2 regions of the Aquitalea sp. FJL05 genome follow, and region 1 is predicted to be linked to the other one. Evidence: riboswitches for the same ligand, from Rfam matches in the RefSeq annotation. Region 1 holds a riboswitch; the other holds the start of a gene.

What was found. Region 1 has a riboswitch for cobalamin ahead of DBR44_RS01635 (ferredoxin). Riboswitches for the same ligand answer to the same signal wherever they lie in the genome.
Region 2: linked by a shared signal. The riboswitch ahead of DBR44_RS10025 (energy-coupling factor ABC transporter permease) and the one ahead of DBR44_RS01635 (ferredoxin) in region 1 are both predicted to bind cobalamin.

Annotation. Positions count from the first base shown of each region.
Region 1 covers NZ_QAJS01000002.1:30,180-34,368, forward strand. Annotated here, with positions in the region: gene cbiB (adenosylcobinamide-phosphate synthase CbiB) at 1-180, shown strand, start outside; gene cobD (threonine-phosphate decarboxylase CobD) at 173-1,159, shown strand; cobalamin riboswitch at 1,202-1,382, shown strand; gene DBR44_RS01635 (ferredoxin) at 1,544-1,873, shown strand; gene DBR44_RS01640 (cobaltochelatase subunit CobN) at 1,870-4,189, shown strand, end outside.
Region 2 covers NZ_QAJS01000009.1:416,898-421,086, forward strand. Annotated here, with positions in the region: gene cbiQ (cobalt ECF transporter T component CbiQ) at 1-627, opposite strand, end outside; gene DBR44_RS10020 (energy-coupling factor ABC transporter substrate-binding protein) at 611-901, opposite strand; gene DBR44_RS10025 (energy-coupling factor ABC transporter permease) at 901-1,569, opposite strand; cobalamin riboswitch at 1,633-1,844, opposite strand; gene DBR44_RS10030 (fimbrial protein) at 2,532-3,065, shown strand; gene DBR44_RS10035 (fimbria/pilus periplasmic chaperone) at 3,136-3,885, shown strand; gene DBR44_RS10040 (fimbria/pilus outer membrane usher protein) at 4,017-4,189, shown strand, end outside.

The sequences.
Region 1 (4,189 bases):
CTGGGCGGTGCCGCCAGCTATCACGGCAAGCTGAAGCAGCGCCCCACGCTGGGCCTGCAACGCCCGCCCTTAGCCGAAGACATCGCCCGCGCCATCGCCCTGGTACAACGCAGCCTGTGGCTGTGGGTGGCCGTGGCGCTGCTGGGCGGCGGCCTCATCTGGAGCTTCACACATGCTTGAACACGGAGGCGGCATCCTGCGTGCCGCGCAGCAATACGGCATTCCCGCGCAAGACTGGCTGGACCTGTCCACCGGCTTGAACCCACAAGGCTGGCCAGTGCCGGCGGCCAGCCCGCGCAGCTGGCAGCGGCTGCCCGAAGAGGATGACGGGCTGGAACAAGCGGCGGCGGATTACTACGGCAGCCCGCTGCTACTGCCGGTAGCCGGCTCGCAGCCGGCCATCCAGCTATTGCCCACCCTGCGTCCAGCGTGCCGGGTGGGCATGCTGCCCTTGTGTTATGCCGAACACCCCTGGCACTGGGAGCAAAACGGCCACCAGCTGAGCCGCCATGCTCCGGAGGACATCGATGCCGCCATCGACCAGCTGGACGTACTGCTGCTGTGCCACCCCAACAACCCCACCGGCACCACCTTTTCCCGTGCACAACTGCAGGACTGGCGCGCCCGGCTGGCCTGTCGTGGTGGCTGGCTGATCATCGACGAAGCCTTCATGGATGCCACGCCAGAACACAGCCTGCTGGCTGATGTGGGCCTGCCGGGGCTGATCGTGCTGCGCTCCATCGGCAAGTTTTTCGGCCTGGCCGGGGCGCGGGTGGGTTTTGTGTTTGCCTGGCCGGCGCTGTTGCAGCAACTGGCCGAGGCCATCGGCCCGTGGAGCATCAACGGCCCGGCGCGTGAAGTCGTCAAACAAGCCTTGCAGGACAGCGCTTGGCAACACCACATGCGTGCGCAGCTGGCTACCGACAGCGCCCGCCTGCAGCAATTGCTGCAGATGCACGGACTAAACCCGGCAGGCGGCAGTGTGTTGTTTCAGTGGCTGCAGGGCGCGCACTGCCCGGCGCTGTTCGATTTCCTGGCCCGGCGCGGCATTCTGCTGCGCCAGTTTGCCGATGGCCCCAGTCTGCGCCTGGGCCTGCCACCAGACGAGGCCGGCTGGCAACAGCTGGAAACCGCACTGGCGCAATGGGAAAAGCCTTGAAAATCAGTCGGCAGAATTCCCATTTACCCGGTTGTCACGTATCATGCGCGCTTCAATGACGGTGCCCCGCCAGGGGTGAAACGGGAATGCGGTGAGACACCGCAGCTGCCCCCGCAACTGTAAGCGACGAGTCCGCATCACGATGCCACCGGGGCCAACCGGGAAGGCGATGCCGGGTAAAGAAGCGCGAGCCAGGAGACCGGCCGTCATCCGTGTCGACGCAGGCTGAATCCGGGCGGGGTGTACCGGGGGAATGCACCGTGCCGCCCATCGCCGGCGCGCCGTGCCCTCGCCTGCGGCGACCTATCGTCACCAGAGGGCCGCCATGAATTCATCCAGCCAGCCGTTAGCGGCACGCCACGCCACCCTGCCGGAATGCCGCCGATGAGACAGCACTATCGCCATGTGCTGATGTGCACCGGCCCGCGCTGCACCGAAAACGGCCAGCAGGCCGAAGCCATGTTCAAACAGCTGGGCCAGGCCATCGACGCCTGCGACGGCCTCAAGGTGAAACGCACCCGCAGTCATTGCTTCGCCGTATGCAAGGAAGGCCCCATCATGGTGGTCTACCCGGAAGGCGTGTGGTATCGCAAGGTGGATGCCAACGCGGTGCAGCGCATTGTCAGCGAGCATCTGCAGGGCGACGTGCCAGTGGAAGCCCTGATTTTCCATCGCCTGGGTTTGGGCGATGTCAGCAGTGAAAGCACGCCATGACGCAGCACAACCAGGGCGGCATCGTGCTGCTCAGCCACGCCGGCACCGACCTCACCGCCCTGAGCCGTGCCCCGCTGCCGCCAGACTTCGACAGCGTCGCCAGCTTCGCCCTGCAACACATTACCGACGCCAGCCAGATGCAGGCCCTGCTGGACGGCAGGCTTGCCAGCGCCCGCATCCTGCTGCTGCGGGTGCTGGGCCGGGTACAGGCCATCCCCGCTTTCGAAGCGCTGCACCAGCAGGCGCTGGCACGCAAGCAGGCGCTGATCATCCTCAGCGGCACCGGCGAGCCGGACCCGGAGCTGGCCGCGCTGTGCACCGTGCCGCCATCCATCCAGCAAGAGGCCAATGCCTATCTGCAAGCCGGAGGCAGCAGCAATATGGCGCAATTGCTGCGCTACCTGTCCGACCGTCTGCTGATGACCGGCCACGGCTACCTGCCTGCGGCCGCCCTGCCGGAACACGGCCTGTATCACCCGGAACTGTCCGACGCTTGCAGCATGGATGACTGGCTGGATGATTGGTGTGAAATTCGCCAACCCGGCTGGCCCACGGTAGCCATCAGCTTCTACCGCGCCCACTGGCTGAGCGGCAACACCCGCTTCATCGACATGCTGGTGGACATGCTGGCCGAGCGCCAGATCAACGCGCTGCCGCTGTTTACCTCCTCGCTGCGCAGCCAGGACGAAGCCGGCATGCCGGCAGCGCTGCAATTGCTGCGCGACACCCGCGCCGGCCAGCCCTGCGTGCTCATCAACACGACGTCCTTTGCCATGGGCGAAGTAAATGCCGAAGGTGCCACCAGCGCCAGCTGGGCAGTAGAGGCCTTCGAGCAGCTGGATATCCCGGTGCTGCAGGCCATCACCAGCAGCATGACGCAGGCGCAGTGGGAGCAATCCGAGCGTGGGCTGAACCCGCTGGACACCGCCATGAATGTGGCGCTGCCGGAGTTCGATGGCCGCATCATCGGCGTGCCGGTGTCGTTCAAGCCGGAAGACCCGGCCAGCAGCGACTACCAGCCACTGCCGGATCGCATGCGCCGCCTGGCCGGCATTGCCGCCCGGCTGGCACGGCTGAAGCACACCCCGGCTGCCACCAAACGGGTGGCCTTCATCTTTACCAATTCCAACAGCAAGGCCTCGCAAGTGGGCAATGCGGTGGGGCTGGACTCCGCCGCCTCGCTGTATGCGCTGCTGCAAGCCATGCAGGCCAATGGCTACCAGATCGGCCCGCTGCCAGACAGCAGCGACGCGCTGATGCACCAGTTGATCGACCGTGGCTGCTACGACACCGACTACCTCAGCGCCGAGCAGTTGCGCCAGGCCATTGCCCGCGTACCGCTGGCGCGTTATCAGCAATGGTTTGCTGAACTGCCCGCCCCGCTGCAACAGCGCATGCTGGAACGCTGGGGCGCCGCGCCGGGCACCGCCTATGTCGATGGCGACCAGCTGGTATTTTCCGGCATGGAGCTGGGCAATGCCTTTGTCGCGCTGCAGCCGCCGCGCGGCTATGGCATGGACCCGGACGCCATCTACCACACGCCGGACCTGCCGCCCACCCATCACTATTACGCGCTGTACTGCTGGCTGCGTGACGAATGGCAGGCCGACGCCATTGTGCACGTGGGCAAGCACGGCACGCTGGAATGGCTGCCGGGCAAGGGCGTGGGCGTGTCGCAACACTGCTTCCCCGATGCCCTGCTGGGCGACATGCCCATGTTCTACCCCTTCATCCTGAACGATCCGGGTGAAGGCTCGCAGGCCAAGCGCCGCGCCCATTCGGTGATCATCGACCACCTGACGCCGCCGATGACCACCGCCGACACCTACGGCCCGCTGGCCCAGCTCACCCAGCTGGTGGACGAGTACTATCAGGTGGAAATGCTGGACCCGAGCAAGCTGCCGCTGTTGCAGCAGCAGATCTGGGACCTGATCAAGGAGGCGCGGCTGGACAGCGATCTGGCCGCCATGCTGGGGCATGACCATCAGCATGATGAACACGAACACGGTCATGGCCATCACCAACATGCGGCGCATGATCACCATCATCATGCCCACCCGCCCAAGGCCGCCCAGCCGGGCTACCGCCTGAGCCAGCCCGCCAAGGCTGCCAGCGCCAGCACGGTCAAGGCAGGCAGCATGCAGTTCCGCCCGGCGGCCAAGAGCACCGGCCACAGCCATGGCGCGCATGATCATCACCATCATGGCCACAGCCACGACCATGATGAGCACGGCCACGACCATGCCCACGAGTGGGATGCCACGCTGAATGCCGACGGCGTACCGCTGACACTGGCCAAGATGGAGGGCGTGGACG
Region 2 (4,189 bases), on a different contig from region 1:
GTTCCAGCCGCGGGCGGCCAGGCCGTTTTCCATCCTGCCGGCCCGATCCATGGCGCGTGGAAACAGATTGGCCAGTAGCAGGCCGAGCGAGCGCAGCTGTTGCTTGCGATTGCTTTGTCCCAGTCGCGCGGCCTGTGCCGTATGCATGGCGCTGGCGGTGTCCAGCAGCAGGAAAACCAGCCGGTACATGATCAGGCTGATTTCGGCAATCTCGCGCGGCAGGCCGATTTTGCGCAGGCTGGCCAGGATATCGGTGACCGGGGTGGTCAGGGCAAGCAGCAGCAGGCAGCAGATTCCGGCGAAAGATCTGAGCAGCAGGCCGCATACCGTTGGCAGCGCCGCTGGGGACAAGCTCAGGCCGTGGCGGCTGACATCAAACAGCATGCTCAGCCCGGCGGTCAGCAGGAAGCCGGCGGGTATCAGGGCATAGCGCAACCAGAGTCGCAACGGCACTCTTGCACCCAGCAGCGTCACGCTCAGTACGCTGGCGATGATGCAAGGGGCGGCCGGCCAGGGTGGCAGGCTGATGGCCAGCAGCAACATGCCGATAGCCAGCAGGGCCTTTTCCAGCACCGGCCTTTCCCGCCAGCGACTCAGATGCGCATAGTGATCAATGCTCAGCTTCATCGCGGGCGGCCAGTCCCTGGCGTTTGCCGATGACGTAGCCGATGACGCCAGCGCCAATGGCGGCCTGCAAGGCAAACAGCAGGCTTTCCACTTCGCCGCTTGGCGGCTCCCAGATGGGGGAGAACCAGGGCTGGTAGCCTGGCTTGGCGTGGGTAATGGCGGCGGTGGCCTGATCGTCCGAGCCGGCAAATTTGCCTTCGACCAGCAAGAGCGGCAGCACCAGCAGTGCGACCGTGCCCAACAGCAGCCATTTGCTACGGGATGACTTGGCCATTAGCGTGTCTCCCCGGCAAGAATGCTGACTTTTCTGATATCGGCTACCTTGCCGGCCAGCGCATCCATCACCACCACCGTCAGCATGCCCTCGGCAATGGCCAATGGCACTTGCGTCAGCGCAAAAATGCCACCGAACTTGATGGCGGCAGTCATGAAGCCACCCACCGGGTCCGGATAGGCGAGTGCCAGCTGGATGGAGGTGGTGATATATGTGGCCAGATCCCCCAGCGCAGCGGCAAGAAACATCGACACCGCCACCGACAAGCCAAGGCGCTGCCCCAGCTTCCACAAGCCATAGCTGACCCAGGGGCCGACGATGGCCATGGAGAACAGGTTGGCCCCGAGCGTGGTCAGGCCGCCATGGGCGAGCAGCAAGGCCTGGAACAGCAAGACCATGGCCCCCAGCACCGCCATCACCGCCGGCCCGAATACCACCGCGCCAAAACCGGTACCGGTGGGGTGCGAGCAGGAGCCGGTCACGCTGGGCATTTTCAGGGCAGACAAGACAAAGGCAAAGGCGCCGGCAGCGGCCAGATTCATTCTGGCTTGCGGACGTTCCGACAGGATTTTGCGTATGTGCCAGACACCGCCGGCAAAGAAAGGAGCAGAAACGGAATACCAGGCAAGACAGTGCTTGGCCGGCAAATAGCCTTCCATGATGTGCATGAGGATGACCCACAGTGAAAGTGGCGCGGACTCTCTATACAGCCCCCCGGCTGCATGACAAGCGCGCTCACAGACGATGATGGCAGGTCTCCTGACTTCCGGCTCCAGCAGCGTTGCGCGTCTTCCCGGCTTGGTGTCTTGCTGGTGGATGCAGCCAAGACAGCCAGTGACATGATGCGCAAAACCTAACCGATTACAGTTGCGGGGGCAGTTGCAGCATTGCACTGCATTCCCTTTTCACCGGCGTTGCCGGCACCATCAATGGCCGTCAGGATACGCCAACTTCATGCCCTGCGCAAAATGGCCGCCCTGGCGCACGCCCCGGGCATGGCGCGGGTGCTGCTTGTCTGGCACCTCCAGCCTCGGGCTGCCCACGGGCGGCCGGCAGTGGCTCCTGGCAAGGCAAGCCTCCTTAAGTGTTCGCATTTTGTCAGGCACTGCATTTCGGTTCATTTCCTGGTTTTCATCAGCGCCTCTGCATGCATTTTCCTTGTCTTGCTTCCTGCCAAATGTACAAACGCACGGCTGCTGACTCGCCACGCCACAAAAAGCAGCGGCTGCGGCTGCGGTTGTGGCTGTGTGTCCTCGCTGGCAGGCAACTGAATGATTTGATTAAAAATCAGCGGCTTGAAATGGTGGCTCTGCTTGCAGCACCCCCGTGCAATCTAGCTTTTGTCATATTTGACAGGGAAAATTACAACACTTTCAAGAAAATTCTTTTCAACATGAAGATGCTGAGTTTACAATTGTAAATAACAACAGCTTAAACATTTAATATCTAATGCGCTCGACACCAATGTCATGGTGCTGAAGCGGGTGGCAAGGCTGTTGCGGGTGGTTTGCGAGTGTTCTGGCTGACTGCGTCTTGCGCAGTGGCGGTGGAAGCTTGCGGGGAAGGGCGCCAGGCTGGCGTTCTGTCTGGGGCAGTGTGCTGCCCTGTTAATGCGATGGAGTTTTAGAAAATGAAAAAGATTGTTTCTGTCTTGGTAATCGGGTTGGGCATTTACTCTGCTGGCGCGCTGGCAGCGGATGGCACCATTACCATCAACGGCAAGATCACGGCCAATACCTGCACCATCACCGGCACCAGTGGCAGCAACGTCACCGTGACCCTGCCGACGGTGTCCACCTCTGCGCTGGCTACTGCCGGCCAGGTTGCCGGTGTCACCCCGTTTGCGCTGAACCTGAGCAACTGTAACGGCACCAGTGCCCAGACCCATTTCGAACTGGGTGCCACGGTGGACCAGAGCACGGGCAACCTGTTCAATGCCAGCGGTTCCGGCATGGCCACCAATGTGGAAGTTCAGCTGCTGAACAATACCTTCCAGCCGATCAATGTCGCCACCAGCGCCAACTCGCAAACCGTCACCCTGTCCGGCAGTTCGCCGAACAAGACCGGCACCATGAACTACTACGCCCAGTACATCGCCACCGGTGGCGCATCCACCGCGGGTACGGTGAATACCAGTGTTCAGTACTCGATGATTTACAACTAAGCAGCACCCGCCCGGTGGTCTGGGGAATGCCTCCCCGGATCGCCAGGGCAATCGTTGAGGCAGGTGCAGAATGAAAAAAATAGCAAAACTCGGGGCAGTCGTATTCATCAGCATGGCCATGTTGCTGGCATCCGCCGCGCAGGCCAATGTGGTGATTACCGGTACACGCATCATCTACAAGTCAGATGATCGCGAAGTCACCATCAAGATGGACAATGTTGGCCATGACCCGGCGCTGGTACAGGCATGGGCAGATCGTGGCAATGAAAAGTCCGAACCCACCACGGCCGATGCGCCCTTCCTGATCATGCCGCCGATTTTCCGGGTGGACCCGGCCAAGGCGCAAACGGTGCGCCTGACCTTTACCGGTGATAGCGTGCCACAAGACCGCGAGTCGGTGTTCTGGCTGAATATCCTGGATATTCCGCCCCTGCCCAAGGCCAGCAATGAGCAGCACAACTATGTGCAGGTGGCCTTCCGCTCCCGCCTCAAGCTGTTCTATCGCCCGGCCGGCCTGGCCGGCAATCCGGATGATGCGGCAGACAAACTCAGCTGGCAGCTGGTTTCCCTGGGGGGAAAGCTTGGCTACGCCTTGCGCGCCAGCAATGCCAGTGCCTTTCATGTCTCGCTCAATTTCAGTGCCATCCAGCTGGGTGGTCATGAATACCGCAGCGAGGGTGGCATGGTCGCACCCGGTGGCAGTGCCGATTTCAAGCTGAAGGGGCTGACTGCGCGCCCCACCGGCGAGGCCGCGCTGCTCTACGAAAGCATCAATGATTTTGGTGCTCCGGTGGCGCACAGCCTGCAGCTGAAACCTTGATCAATCAGGACCGGGCCGCCGCGACGCATGTCGTTTGTGCCGGCCGGGTTCATGCCAGATAGCGTGCTGCCATGATAAAAAATCCTAGCCGACAGGCATCGGCCTGCTGGATACCCAAACCATTGAGCCTGATGCTGATCGCCGTGTTCAGTCCGGGGGCAGCCTGGGCGGCCGATACCAATCCGGCGGACGGCACCGTGGCATTGAACGATGTGCAGTTCAATCCCGCCTTTCTGGGGCAGACTCCGGATGGCAAGCCGCTGGATCTGTCGCGCTTCAGCGGCAATGGTGCGGCACTGCCGGG